One region of the Kaistia algarum genome, then DNA from elsewhere that is predicted to be linked to it. Evidence: predicted binding sites of a transcription regulator. Region 1 holds the regulator's gene; the other holds the start of a gene.
What was found. Region 1 encodes PhoB, which activates phosphate uptake and scavenging genes when phosphate is short. Its sites were predicted from a motif close to TGTCATNNANCTGTCAT; they were not measured.
Positions count from the first base shown of each region.

Region 2: a site for PhoB is predicted at 4,142-4,158, ahead of OSH05_RS20795 (Na/Pi symporter). Genes of this name have one in related genera too.

Region 1 is NZ_JAPKNJ010000001.1:1,755,406-1,762,865, reverse strand. Features, by position in the region: gene argF (ornithine carbamoyltransferase) at 1-741, opposite strand, end outside; gene OSH05_RS08585 (aspartate aminotransferase family protein) at 748-1,977, opposite strand; gene OSH05_RS08580 (GcrA family cell cycle regulator) at 2,387-2,929, shown strand; gene phoB (phosphate regulon transcriptional regulator PhoB) at 3,119-3,820, opposite strand; gene phoU (phosphate signaling complex protein PhoU) at 3,854-4,570, opposite strand; gene pstB (phosphate ABC transporter ATP-binding protein PstB) at 4,593-5,387, opposite strand; gene pstA (phosphate ABC transporter permease PstA) at 5,384-6,265, opposite strand; gene pstC (phosphate ABC transporter permease subunit PstC) at 6,276-7,205, opposite strand; gene pstS (phosphate ABC transporter substrate-binding protein PstS) at 7,352-7,460, opposite strand, start outside.
Region 2 is NZ_JAPKNJ010000003.1:537,437-544,896, forward strand. Features, by position in the region: gene fumC (class II fumarate hydratase) at 1-1,180, opposite strand, end outside; gene OSH05_RS20790 (glycosyltransferase family protein) at 1,392-2,282, shown strand; gene OSH05_RS20795 (Na/Pi symporter) at 2,356-4,023, opposite strand; gene OSH05_RS20800 (SspB family protein) at 4,182-4,706, opposite strand; RNA gene ssrA (transfer-messenger RNA) at 4,752-5,119, opposite strand; gene OSH05_RS20810 (MerR family transcriptional regulator) at 5,319-6,353, shown strand; gene OSH05_RS20815 (TetR/AcrR family transcriptional regulator) at 6,367-7,008, opposite strand; gene OSH05_RS20820 (multidrug effflux MFS transporter) at 7,257-7,460, shown strand, end outside.

The sequences.
Region 1 (7,460 bases):
CCGGGCATTGACCTGGTAAGGCTTCAGGAGATTGTGACGCCGTTCGGCCTCGTTGTCGCCCATCGACACCCAGGTGTCCGTGATGATGCAATCGGCGCCATCGGCTGCTTCCTGCGCATCTTCGCCGGCGATCACCTCGCCGCCATTCATCCGCGCCCAGTCCAGCAGCTTGTGCGTCGGCGCGAGTTCGGATGGTGTCGCGATCTTCATGCGGAAGTCGAACCGCGCCGTCGCATGAATCCAAGAGGCCATGACATTGTTGCTGTCGCCGACCCAGGCGATCGTCTTGCCGGCGATCGGGCCGCGATGCTCCTCGAAGGTCATGATGTCGGCCATGACCTGGCAGGGATGCGAACGGCGCGTCAGTCCGTTGATCACGGGAATGCTCGCGTGGCGGGCCAGCTCCGCGAGTTGTTCCTGGTCGAGGATGCGGATCATGATGCCGTCGACATAGCGCGACATGACGCGCGCCGTGTCGGCAATCGTCTCGCCGCGGCCCAGCTGCATCTCGGCGCCGGTCAGCATCAGCGTCTGGCCGCCGAGTTCGCGCATGCCGACATCGAAGGAAACGCGCGTGCGCGTCGAGGGCTGCTCGAAGATCAGCGCCAGCACCTTGCCGGCGAGCGGGCCGACACCATCGCGGGCGCCATTGCGCACCGACTTCAGCCGCCGCGCGCCATCGAGGATCTGCCGCAATGTCGCGGAATCGAAATCGGACAGGTCGAGAAAATGCCGTGCCATGAAGGTTTACGCCTGGATCTGCTGCCGCTCAGCGGCGGGAGCGAGTGCGTGGCACGCTGCCTCGATCTTCTCGATCGCCGCGTCGACCTCGGTTCTGCCGATGGTGAGCGGCGGCAGCAGGCGCACGACATTCTCGCCAGCGCCGGCGACGAGAAGATGCTGGGCGCGCAGCGCCGCCACCACCTCAGGAACTGGCTGAACCGCATGGAGGCCGACGAGCAACCCCTCGCCGCGCACACCGTCCAGCACATCGCCATGCTGGTCGACGAGCGCCGCCAGCCGCTGCTTCAGATAGAGGCCGGTCTCGCGCACATGATCCAGGAAGCCGTCAGCGAGGACGACGTCGAGGACGGCATTTCCAACCGCCATGGCGAGCGGATTGCCGCCGAAGGTCGTGCCATGCGTGCCCGGTGTCATGCCCTTGGCGGCCTCTTCGGTCGCAAGGCAGGCGCCGAGCGGGAAGCCGCCGCCAATGCCCTTGGCGAGCGTCAAAATGTCGGGCGTTACCCCTGTCCATTCATAGGCGAAGAATTTGCCGGTGCGTCCGACGCCCGTCTGGACCTCGTCCATCACGAGCAGCAGGCCATTCGCGTCGCAGAGCGCCCGGAGCTCCTTGAAGAACCCGGCCGGGAAGCTGCGCACGCCGCCTTCGCCCTGGATCGGCTCGACCATGATGGCAGCCGTCTCAGGCGTCACCGCGGCCTTCACGGCATCGATATCGCCGAAGGGCACCTGGACGAAGCCGTCGGCCTTGGGACCGAAGCCTTCCAGGTATTTTTCCTGGCCGCCGGCCGCGAGCGTCGCGAGCGTCCGCCCGTGGAAGGCACCCTCGATCGTGATGATATGGAAGCGCTCGGGATGGCCGTTCACGAAATGATAGCGACGCGCGGTCTTGATCGCGCATTCATTCGCTTCCGCGCCGGAATTGGCAAAGAAGACGCGGTCGGCGAAGCTCGCAGCCGTGAGCCGCTCAGCAAGCCGCTCCTGCCCCGGAATGCGGAAGAGGTTCGATGTGTGCCAGATCTTGCCGGCCTGCTCGGTCAGCGCTGCGACCAGCACCGGATTGGCGTGGCCGAGCGAATTGACGGCGATGCCGGCCGAGAAGTCGAGATAGGCCTCGCCCGCGGGCGTATAGACCCACGCGCCCTCGCCTCGCTCGAACTCGAGCGGGGCACGCGCGAACGTGTTGTAGAGGCTCGAATGCGGCTTGGGCGGAACGGTAGCGGGGGCGGTCATATCCCCTCCTGGGGTCTAGTTAGGCTCTGCAAAGGCACCAAAAATCAAAGGTGCCACCCGAGGCCGTCGCGCCGGGCAGCACCTTTTTGCGTTGCCCTTATATCACGGTGGTGACGATTTCTGTCAAGGAAAGCCGTGCATGACGAGGTTCCGAGGCGGCTAACCGATTGACGCGACTCAAACTTCGCGCCTTGGCATCCAATCTGGGGAAAAAGCCGAGATCGCCGTCTCTGATTCGGCCGGACTCTTGTCAGCGAGTCACGCCATATAGTAGCTTAATGTTCGTTAAGATACGAAATATCGAGCGAGCTGTTTTCCCCGAACCTTGTATTTGCGCAGTCGTCGTCCGGCGTAGCGGGCGGCGAGCATTAGGGATTCCGACGGCCGCTCCGACCGACAAGGATGAGCCATGACTTGGACGGACGAACGGGTTGAGTTGCTCAAGAAGCTTTGGGCCGACGGTCTCAGCGCCAGCCAGATCGCGACGGAACTCGGCGGCGTGACGCGAAACGCGGTCATCGGCAAGGTGCATCGCCTCAGCCTTTCGGGCAGGGCGAAGCCGGCCACGACGCCGATCGCCAGACCCCGCAAACAGCCGGCAGTCTCGACCGGCCGTACCAACGTATCCGGCCGGCCGCAGCCGCCGATGACACGGCCGCTCGTCGCCGGCAATACGGCGCTGAAGCCCATCGGGCAACTGGCGCCGGAGCCGCGTCGCGCCCCTCGTCCGACCGACAGCAACGATGTCGTCGTTCCGATCAGCCTGCATGCGAGCATCCTGACGCTCACCGAGCAGACCTGCAAATGGCCGAATGGCGATCCGAGCTCCGAGGATTTCCATTTCTGCGGCCAGCGCTCGAATTCGGGAATTCCATACTGCGAGTATCATTCCCGCATCGCCTACCAGCCGGTTCACGAACGCCGGCGCGAGCGCAAGATGGTCAGCGCCTGAGTGCGCTTCCCTCTCTCGTCCGCGAGAGAGGGTCCCCATAACCGCGATCCGACCTCTCCGCAGGAGAGGTCTGGACGAGGCCGATGCTCCCAATGGAGCTTGTCCTTCAGGAACGCGTGCCCGCCTGCCTTCCCCTTTCGGCGTATTACGCGGGGGAAGGCCTTCTTTTAAGCGGCGGCGACTATTCTGTCAGTTGACCCCGACGAACTGGTCGTCGAAGGCGTAGCCTGAGCCGCGGACGGTCCGGATCGGGTCCTTGACGCGGCCGCGATTGACCGCCTTGCGCAGGCGGCCGATATGGACGTCGACGGTGCGCTCGTCGACATAGACGTCCCGTCCCCAGACCCCGTCCAGCAATTGCTCGCGCGAGAAGACGCGGCCTGGGCTCTTCATCAGGAATTCGAGCAGGCGGAACTCGGTCGGCCCCAGCCGCAATTCACGGCCGGAACGGCGGACGCGGTGCGTCTCCCGGTCGAGTTCGATGTCGCCGGCCCGCAGCAGCGAGGCGATCACCTCCGGCCGCGATCGGCGCAGGATAGCGCGGACGCGCGCCATCAGCTCCGGCACGGAGAACGGCTTCACGACATAGTCGTCTGCCCCCGTGGACAGGCCGCGTATGCGCTCCTGCTCCTCACCACGCGCGGTCAGCATGATGATCGGCAGCGTGCGCGTGACGTCGCGCGCGCGCAGCCGGCGGCAGAGCTCGATGCCCGAGATTCCAGGCAGCATCCAGTCGAGCAGCAGCAGATCGGGAACGGTCTCCCGCAGCCGCGTCTCGGCATCGTCGCCGCGAGGCACCACGTCGACCGTGTAGCCTTCCGCTTCGAGATTGTATCGTAGGAGGAGGCTCAGCGCCTCCTCGTCCTCAACCACCATAACCCGTGGTGTCATTCAGCTAACCCCGACCAGACCGGAGCGAGCCGATCAAATGTTCTCATAGGTGACGTTCGTCAGGCTCGACTCGTCCTGCTTCGGACGATCCTGCGTGAGCGCTTCGCCGGTGACGACGTAGTGCACGGTCTCGGCGATGTTCGTCGTGTGATCGCCGATCCGCTCGATATTCTTGGCGCAGAACAGCAGATGCGTGCACAGCGAGATGTTGCGCGGATCCTCCATCATGTAGGTGAGGAGTTCGCGGAACAGCGACGTGTACATCGAGTCAATATCGGCATCGCGCTTCCAGACCTCGAAGGCCTGGTTGACGTCGCGCGTCGCATAGGCGTCGAGCACGTCCTTGAGCTGGGCGAGGGACAGCTCCGCCATATGCTCCACACCCGTCATGAAACGCTTCGACTGGAACTGCCCGTCGAGCGCGAGGACGCGCTTGGCAATGTTCTTGGCCAGATCGCCGATGCGCTCGAGGTCGTTGGAGATGCGCATCGCGCCGATGACCTCACGCAGGTCGACAGCAATGGGCTGGCGTCGGGCGATGATGCGGATCGCCTCTTCCTCGCATTCGCGCTGGATCTCGTCGAGGCGCCGATCCTCGGCGATGACCATGTTCGCGGTGGCCGTGTCGATCCGCGTCAGCGCGGACACGGAGAGATCCACCAGCCGTTCGGCCATGCCGCCCATTTCCGCGATGCGGCGCTGGACGTTCTTCAGCTCGTCGTCGTATCGGGTAACAATATGTTCCGACATGTCGTCCTCCTGCCGTCCGGGCTCAGCCGAAGCGTCCGGTGATGTAGTCCTGCGTGCGCTTGTCGCTCGGAGCCGTGAAGATCTTCGACGTCTCGTCGAATTCGATCAGCTCGCCGAGATACATGAAGGCGGTATAGTCCGAGACGCGGGCCGCCTGCTGCATGTTGTGGGTAACGATCGCGATGGTGTAGTCGGCGGTCAGCTCGTCGATGAGCTCCTCGATCTTGGCGGTCGAGATCGGGTCGAGCGCCGAGCAGGGCTCGTCGAACAGAACGACTTCCGGCCGTACTGCGATCGAGCGGGCGATGCAGAGGCGTTGCTGCTGGCCGCCGGAGAGCGACAGGCCGCTCGACGTCAGCTTGTCCTTGACCTCGTTCCAGAGCGCACCGCGCGTCAGCGCCGCCTCGACGCGGGCGTCCATCTCGGAGCGCGAGATATTCTCATAGAGGCGGATGCCGAAGGCGATGTTGTCATAGATCGACATCGGGAACGGCGTGGGCTTCTGGAACACCATGCCGACGCGCGCGCGCAGGAGATTGAGATCCTGGCCCGGCGCCAGGATGTTGCCGCCATCGAACAGAACCTCGCCTTCCGCATGCTGCCTCGGGTAGAGGTCGTACATGCGGTTCAGCACGCGCAGCAGCGTGGACTTGCCGCAGCCCGACGGCCCGATGAAGGCCGTGACCTTCTTCTCGTAGAGCGGCAGGTTGATCGACTTCAGCGCCAGGCTCTCGCCGTAGAAGAACTTCAGATTGCGGATCGTGATCTTCTCGGCCATGCCATGTCCGGCGACGCTCGCGGAGGCGATCTGGGTCATTTGGAGGTCCTCGGGCTAAGGAATGTGCGGGCAACGATGTTGAGCGCAAGCACTGTGAAGGTGATGAGCAGGGCGCCGGTCCAGGCGAGCTTCTGCCATTCCGGATAGGGGCTCAAAGCAAACTGGAAGATGGTGACCGGCAAGCTGGACATCGGCGCATTGGGGTTGGTGCTGAAGAACTGGTTGTTCAGCGCCGTGAACAGCAGTGGTGCCGTCTCGCCGCTGACGCGGGCTATGGCGAGCAGTACGCCGGTCACGATGCCCGACATGGCGGCGCGATAGGCAACCTGCCGGATCATGACCGCACGAGGCAGGCCCAGTGCGGCCGATGCTTCGCGAAGCGTGTTCGGAACCAGATTGAGCATGTCCTCGGTCGTGCGGACAACGACCGGAATAACCAGGATGGCCAGGGCAAGGGCGCCGGCGAAAGCCGAGAAATGGCCCATCGGCGCGACCACGACCTCATAGACGAACAGACCGATGACGATGGACGGCGCCGCCAGCAGGATGTCGTTGATGAAGCGAACGATGTTGGTCAATTGGTTGTGGCGGCCGTATTCGGCCATGTAGGTGCCGGCGAGGATGCCGATCGGCGTGCCGATCAAAACACCGGCGATCGTCATGATCAGGCTGCCGACGATGGCGTTGAGCAGACCGCCGGCCTCGCCCGGCGGCGGCGTCATCTCGGTGAAGATCGCCAGCGAAAGCCCCGAAAAGCCCTGCCAGACCAAGGCCGCCAGGATCAGCACCAGCCAGGCGAGGCCGAAGATCGTCGCAGCGAAAGACAGGCTGAGCAGGATGCCGTTGCCGCGGCGGCGCTTCTTGTAGAGCGCCTGGGCGGTTGGACTGGAGACGGCCGAGTTTCCCAAGGTTGCCATGGTTTTCGCCTCAGTTGCCGGCTTTGACGTTCATGCGGGCCAGCATGATGCGGGCTGCCGCCAGAACGATGAAGGTGATGATGAACAGGATCAGACCGAGGGCGATCAGCGACGAGGTGTAGAGCTCGCCGACGGCCTCGGTGAATTCATTGGCGATCGAGGCCGAGATGGTCGTTCCCGGAGCCAGGATCGAGGCCGAGATCTTGTGGGCGTTGCCGATAACGAAGGTGACCGCCATGGTCTCGCCGAGGGCGCGGCCGAGGCCGAGCATGATGCCGCCGATGACGCCGACGCGGGAGAAGGGCAGCACGACCTTGGTAACGACTTCAGCCGTCGTGCAGCCGAGGCCGTAGGTTGCTTCTTTCAGCACCGGCGGAACCGTGTCGAACACGTCGCGGGTGATCGAGGTGATGAAGGGAAGCACCATGATCGCCAGGATGATGCCGGCCGTCAGGACGCCGATGCCGTAGGGCGGCCCGGCGAACACGCTCGAAAGGCCGGGCACATTGCCGAACAGGCCGATCAGCGCCGGCTGGATGGTGGTTTGGAAGAAGGGGGCAAAGACGAAGAGGCCCCAGATGCCGTAGATGATCGACGGGATGCCGGCGAGCAGTTCGATCGCGACGCCGATCGGACGCTTCAGCCAGGGCGGGCAGAGTTCGGTAAGGAAGATCGCGATCCCGAGTCCCACCGGGACAGCGATCAGAAGCGCGATGATCGACGTGACCACGGTGCCATAGATCGGAGCCAGCGCGCCGAACTTCTCGGTGACCGGATTCCAGCTCTGCGTGGTTACAAAGCCGAGACCGAAAGTCTGAAAGGCGGGTATCGAGCCGTAGATCAGCGAAATGATCACGCCGCCGAGCAAGATCAAAACCGTCAGCGCGGCCGCGAACGTAACCCAGTTGAACACCAGGTCGCCAGCACGAAGCCGGCTCATCCGCTTGAGCTTGCTGCTATCTACGCCTGTGCTCCGCAACCCGGTCATTATAGCGTCCGCCATCTCGGTCCCCCGGCTCAGCTCTGAGCCTTCAATCTGAAGAGATCAGGAGAGGGGCGGCGCCCCTCTCCCAGGATCGGTCGATCTTACTTGGCCATCTCGACGAAGAGCGGCTTGCCGTCCGCGCCGACGATATCCTTGGCCCAGGTGGCCTTGATGTTGGCGACGACGGCGTCGGGCATCGGGATATAATGC
Region 2 (7,460 bases), on a different contig from region 1:
GGCGCGGCTCGATGCCGACGACGCAATTGTCGGTGAAGGAGATGGCCGCGTCCGCGATAAGGCGCACCGACTGCAGGAAGTTGTAGGCCATCACCGGATTATAGACGTTGAGCTCGAAATGACCCTGACTGTCCGCGAAGGTCAGCGCGGCATTGTTGCCGAACACCTGGACGCAGACCTGCGTCAGCGCCTCGCACTGTGTCGGGTTGACCTTGCCCGGCATGATCGACGAGCCGGGCTCGTTCTCGGGCAGGGAGAGCTCGCCGAGGCCGGCGCGCGGGCCGGAGCCCAGCAGGCGGATGTCGTTGGCAATCTTGAACAGCGAGGCGGCGACGGTGTTGATCGCGCCATGGCTGAACACCATCGCGTCATGAGCCGCCAGCGCCTCGAACTTGTTCGGGGCCGTGACGAAGGGAAGGCCGGTGATGTCGGCGATCTTCTCGGCCACCTTCTCGGCAAAGCCGATCGGCGCATTGAGGCCCGTGCCGACGGCAGTGCCGCCCTGGGCCAGCTCCATCAGCGCCGGCAGCGTCAGTTCGATGCGGTGGATGCCGTTCTCGACCTGCTTGGCGTAGCCGGAGAACTCCTGGCCGAGGGTGAGCGGAGTCGCGTCCTGCGTATGGGTGCGGCCGATCTTGACGATGGCGGACCAGGCCTTCGCCTTCGCGTCGAGCGCGGCATGCAGATGCTTCAGGGCCGGGACGAGCAGGCGGACGACCTCCTCAGCGCCGGCGATGTGCATCGCCGTCGGATAGGTGTCGTTCGACGACTGGCTCATATTGACATGGTCGTTCGGATGGACGGGCTTCTTCGAGCCCATCACGCCGCCAAGCGCCTCGATTGCCCGGTTCGAGATCACCTCATTGGCATTCATGTTCGACTGCGTGCCCGAGCCCGTCTGCCATACGGCGAGGGGGAAATGCTCGTCGAGCTTGCCGTCGATCACTTCCTGGGCCGCCGAGACGATGGAAGCACCGATCGCGGGGTCAAGCCGACCGAGTTCCATATTGGCTTCGGCGGCCGCGCGCTTGACGATGCCGAGTGCGCGAATGATCGCGGTCGGCTGCTTTTCGATGCCGATCTTGAAGTTGCCGAGCGAGCGTTGCGCCTGGGCCCCCCAATAGCGGTCGGATTGAACTTCGATCGGGCCGAACGTGTCGGTTTCGATGCGGGTCGTCATGGCGCCTGTCAGCTTTCGATGGAATTCCGCGAGGTGCCGGCTCCGGCAGTGGCGGCTGGCCGACGGGCGTCTCTACCATGCGGCTCCGATCGCTGCCAAGTTCTGGCATCGTCGCAACGGCCCATGTTGCCCTCCAGATCGCGAAACGCTACGAAGCGTCAATGATCGTGAGCGAAGCTCGCGATTCAATTTCGATCGTGCGGAAGGCTCGATGCGGGTCAGTGGTTTCAGCTTTATCCGGAATGGCTCCCGCCTCAACTATCCCTTCATAGAGAGCATTCGCTCGGCCCTGCCGATCTGCGATGAATTTGTGATCGCTGTCGGAGCCGGTGACGACGATACGCGCGAGCGCATTGTGGCGATCGGCGATCCGAAGATCCGCATTATCGACACGGTCTGGAACCCGATCCTCAAGGAAAAGGGTTTCGTGCTGGCGCAGCAGAAGCTGACCGCGCTCTATAATTGCACCGGCGACTGGGCCTTCTACATCGAGGGCGACGAGGTCCTGCATGAGGAAGACCAAGCCGCGGTTCTGGCTGCCATGGAACGGCATGTCGATGATCCTCGGGTTGAGGCGCTGTGGTTCGACTACGTCCATTTCTATGGCGATCCGAACTGGGTCGCGCGGGGGCACAGCTATTATCCGCGCGAGGCACGGATCATCCGCAACACGATCCGCATCACCACGACCGATTCGCTCTACTTCGTCGTCCTCGACCACAAGAAGAGCGGCCGCTACCCGCGCGCAGCCAGCGCCGGGGCGCGCCTCTTTCACTATGGCAATTGCCGCTCGCCAATCGCCATGTGGGAGAAGCGGCGCGCCATGCAGAAGCTCTATGCCACCGGCCATGAGGGTGAGGTGGCGCCAGCCGAGAATTTCGGACGCCAGCAGGCCTATACGATGGATGCCCGGCTGGTCGGTCGCTTCGAGGACACGCATCCGGCCGTTATGGCCGACTGGATCGCGGCGCAGGAGGGCGATCCCTATGTGCCGTTCCAGCGCGGCCATCTGACGGGCCGCGAACGGCGGAATCTGCTGGGACTGCAGATCGGGAACTTCCTGCCGATCGATTTCGGCAAGAAGCACTACAAGCCGATCTGAACCGGCCGAGTCCGGCGATCTGGCGGCGTCGACGTTTCAGCATGGCGTCGATCCTGGCCACGCTGGCGCGGGTTCAATCCAGCGCATTGACCGTTTGCGGGGCCGCATCCAGCCGGCTCGAACCCGTCGCGCTTTCGTTTGCTGCCGCCTCTGAGGAAGCCTGATCCCCATCAACGGACGGTCGCAGCGCGATGGCCAGGCGGTGGACCAGCCATATGGCGCGTTCGAACTGGCTCGTGGCCAGCACGAGGCGCTGCGTGTCGGCCTCGGCTCCGTGCGCCGAGGCCGCAAGCTGACGGCGGATCCGGTTGAGATGTTCGCTTCGATCCCCGGTCAGGCCGATCAGCCAATCGAAATCCTCGGCCTCGCTTCCCGCCGTGTCGGCGAGATGGATGACTATGGCGCGCAGTGATTCCGAGAGGTTGAAGGCGAGCGCCGGGGCCGGCCGAAGGGTGGATATCAGGGCCGAGAATTCGGCGAGCGTGTCCTGCAGCGCTCGCAGCATCTCCAGGTGTGATTGCTGGGCGAGCGCCGTATCGAGATCGCGGCTTGAGAGACCACGGCGGATCAGGTCGATCACAAATGCGTCCGTCGTTTCGGCGACGGCCTTGCTGCCGCGCCAGAGCACCTGCAGTCCCGCCGCGCCGACAGGCGTGGCCGTGTCCAGATCTGGCAGGAGATTGGGGAGGCGATGGATCAGGCCTTCGATCTCCGCTGCCGAAAGTTCGAGGGCGCCGGACGGATCTGCGGCGGCGTCCGGATCGACGAATCGCGGTCGCGACACGTCGTCCTCGAGCGTCGGCGGGCTGAAGCGCATTGCGAGGCGTGCCACGGGCGAGCGCAGAATGGAGACGGGGAGGGCGCCGCAAAGCTGGAGCAGCAGAAAGAGCATCGACACGGCGCGTGCCGCATCGCTATGGCCCAACTGGAGGAAGAAGGCCGTCGGGTCGAGGCCGAACATCGGCGCCGCCAGATAGGCCACAAGCAGGAGCCCGGAGCCGAGGCCCTTCACCATGATATGGACGAGGCAGAGTTGCCGGCCGACGCCCATCAGGCCGCCCGACGCGACCAGGGTCGCAAGTCCCGATCCGAAATTGGCGCCGACGACGGCGAAGTAGCAACTGTCTATGCCGATGACGCCTGCCTTCAACGCGGCGAGCACAAGGATCGTCGCGGTCGAGGAGGATTGGGTGACGAGCGCAGCAACAAGGCCAAGTGCGAGTGCGCTCATGGGTGTCAGGCCGGCCATCCAGTCGGCGAAGGTTGCGCCATCCAGCGCGTGCGGCGCCGCCTTGATGAAATCGATGCCGAGGAACAGCAGCGCCAGTCCGAGGGCGATGCTCATCCAACCACGCGACGCCGCTCGCCGGTCGAAGCCGAGTTGGAAGCCGATGCCGACGAGGCCGACCAGGAAGAGCACGGCGAGATGGAAATTGACCGCTGCCAGAAGAACGAGCGCCGAGGTCCCGACATTGCCGCCGGCGACGACAGGAATGGCCTCACGCGTCGATAGGGCTCGGGCGCGGACGAGATTGCCGGCGATCACAGCCACGGCATTGCTCGACTGCGTCACGGCGCCGGCCAGCACTCCTGCTGAGAAGCCCGCGGCTATGGTACGAGTCGCTGCCTTGAGAAGAACGCGGATGCGCCGGCCCATGGCCCGCTGCAACTGCGACGACATCAGCCGGAGGCCGATGAAAAGAAGGCCGAGGCCGGCCAGGCATTCACCAAGGCTGAGCACGAAAAGGCTCTCGCAACGAGCAGGAAAGGCACGCCGGCTTCGATCCGCACCGCACCGCCCATGGGCGGTCAGACTTGGATCGAATCGCTCCGGCGAACCCATAAGGGCCACCTGGGTGATGACAGTCTTATGACAGGGAGCTCGTTTGCCGGACGCGTTCAGTTCTTCTTGCGGAAGGCGTCGAGGCGGACGATCTGGGCTTCGCCGGGGCGTTCCTCGCTCACCGCCGGTTCGGGCTCGGCTGCTTCCGGCGCGGCGTCAAGCACCAGAGATGAATTTTCCAGCGCCTCGATCTCGCGGTCAGCCTCGTCAGCCTCTTCGCCGGCCTGTGCCGATTCGAATTGCAGGCCGAACTGGACGGAGGGGTCGAGGAAGCTCTTCACGGCGGCGAATGGAACGAGCAGGCGCTCGGGCACGCCGTTGAAGGAAAGGCCGACCTCGAAGGAATGTTCGCTGACCGAGAGGTCCCAATATTGATGCTGGAGGACGATCGTCATGTCCTCGGGATATTGGGCCAGCATTCGTGTCGAGATGCGCACGCCGGGGGCGCGGGTCTCGAAGGTGATGTAGAAATGGTGCTCGCCGGGAAGACCCGTCTTCGCCACTTCGGCCAGGACCTTGCGAACAACGCCGCGGAGCGCGTCCTGGGCCAGAATGTCGTAGCGGATCAGATCTTCGGGCATTTTTCTATCCGTCTTGCGGGCGGCGTTCCGGCCGCCAGTCGCGAAAGTGGAGGCTTCTGTTGCCAGGTGCCTCCGAACCCCGCCTTACAGTGCTACCCGCAAGGACTTCAATTTCGGTACTGGAACCGCTTACGCGGCAACAGCCACCGGAGCATAGTTGTCATTCGCAACTATAGGTTTGGTCCGATATCGGCGGTACCATGCCGAGCAAAAGAACACCCTTTACGCCCTCGTCGATCCTATTTCGCCCCCGCCGGAGACCACCCGCTTGTTCGCGGTGGCCGATGGGCTCGGGTGGAGGCGCCGGGTACCGCCCCCGGGTCCGATAGGTTTATTTCGGTGACCGTTTATCGCCATAGCCGGCTTGCGCCGGCAGAGGAGATATAGGGGATCGGGAGCGGAGTGAAAAGGGATGCGGCTGACCAATCGCCGTGTTGGTAGGCCTTTGTCTTTGCCGACCGAAGGGCTCGGCCAAATGCCGGGCTCGCCCAATGTCTCGTCAGGCGGTAGCGCGGCGCCGGTGAGCCTATTTCGGCGTCGCACGGCCCGACTTGACCCGGCCCCTGCGGCCGGCCCGATAAGGATGGCGGTCCGTAGCCGAAGAGGTGATTCGTGCGCTCTCCCGCCCCATTCCTGAGCCCTTCCCAAGCTGCCAGGCAGCTTGGCGTTTCCCCCAAGGCCCTGCGGCTCTACGAGCAGCGCGGTCTGGTAACGCCGGCCCGCACAGCGGCCGGATATCGCGCCTACGCGCCCGCCGAGATCAATCGAGCCGCCGAGATTGTCGCCTTGCGCAGGCTGGGGCTTAGCCTCGCACAAGTGGCGAGGGTGTTGGGTGGCGACGCCGAAGATCTGGGGCCGGCACTCGCCAACCATCAGAAGACGCTGGAGGACCGTGGCCGCGAACTGGCCGTCACGGTGGAGAAAGTGAAGCGGCTGCGGGCCGATCTTGCCCAGGGAAAAGCGCCGGCGGCAGGCGAACTTTCCCGCCTGCTGGGGACCCCGGCGAAGGCCGGTGTAGCCCTCGAGCTTCCATGGCCCTGGGGCGGCGAGCGCTTCGAGTTGCATGACATCCGGGCGCTGAACTTCATCGTCGGCCCGCTCGGCAGTGGCAAGACCCGTTTCGCCGAGCGGTTGGCACAGGCGTTGCCCGGGGCGACCTTGCTCGGTCTCGACCGGGCGGCGGATGGCGGTGCGGCGGCGAGGGCGCGGATGGAGGCCGATCCGAGCCTTCGATCGCGAATCGACGCCAGCCTGACCTGGCTCGTCGGGGAGGGCGCCATGCGATCCGAAGCCCTCGTCGCTCTCCTCGCCGGGCTGGAGGCCGCAGAGCCGACAGCCGTGGTCGTCGATATGGTGGAGCAGGGGCTGGACCATGCCACCCAGGAAGCGCTGGTGGCTCACCTGCGCCGGCGAGAAAGTCCGGCCCGTCCGCTGTTCCTGATGACGCGCTCCAGCGCGATCCTCGATCTGGCGGCGGTCGGCGCCGATGAGATCATCCTGTTCTGTCCGGCCAATCACAGCCCGCCTACCGTGGTCGCTCCCTATCCCGGCTCGCCCGGTTACGAGGCCGTCGCCACTTGCCTTGCCTCGCCCGACGTGCGGGCTCGGACCGAGGGCGTCATCGCCTGGCGGCCTCGGACGGCGTAGCGAGCGGCCGTGGTTATTGCGCCAGCATGGCGGACTGGACGGACGCCGAGTCATCGCGGCGCGGTCCTGCGGCGGTGCCGAAGGCTGCCAGAAAGGTGCGCACGCCGGTTCGCGCCGCAGCATGCATTTCCGCTTCGGTGGGCGCGCCGCCGAAGAGAGTGATCATCTGGATGTCGGCATAGATGAGCGCCATGAACTGGCGGGCGGCGCGTTCCGGATCGTCGATCCGGAGCAGGCCGGCATGATCAAGGCCGGCGAGGCGAGCGCCGATCAGCGCCCAGGCCTTGCCGGGCCCGTCCTGGCGCCAGGTAGCGAAGAGCTCCGGATAGCGCTCGCCCTCCGCCTCGATCAGGCGGCGCAGCGCCTTGCCGTCGCGGTTGCACAGGCAATTGCGGATGAGACGCAGCGCGAAGTCCGCGAGTTCGGCCTCCAGATCGATGGGTCGATCGGGAAAGCTGGCTATCAGCTGATAGAGGCCGGCATTGGAGCGCTCCGTGAGGTCACGCACCACGGCGAGGAAGAGCTGCTCCTTGTCGCCATAGTGATTATAGATGGTCTGCCGCGAGACACAGGCGCGCGCCGCGATGCCGTCGATGCTGGTCGCGGCATATCCTTCCCGCGCGAACGACTCCTCCGCCGCTTCCGTGATCGACAAGCGCTTGGCGCATTGCCCATAGGCGGAGACCCGTGAAGAATTTGCGTCGCGTGAAATTTTCATGACCGAACGATAGGGGGGCTTGACGTTTTAGACAAGAGTGTCCAAAAATCTGGACAACAAAACCTATTGGGTGAGCGACGCGTTGCGTCCCGCTGCCTCCGCCCATGGATCCTGCACCACCTCAATCGGTCTGCGACAGCCATCGGCGCTGCGCGGCCGATTTTTCGCTTCGAAGGAATTTCTCCATGGACCGCTCTGTCTTGCGATTCGCCGTCGTCCTCGGCCTGCTGAGTGCCATCGGGCCCTTCGCCATCGACATGTATCTGCCAGCCCTGCCTTCGATCGGCGCAGATCTCAAGGCCGATAATACCGCGGTCCAGATGAGCCTGATGGCCTTTTTCCTGTCGCTCGGTTTCGGCCAGTTGGTCTATGGCCCGGTCTCCGACATG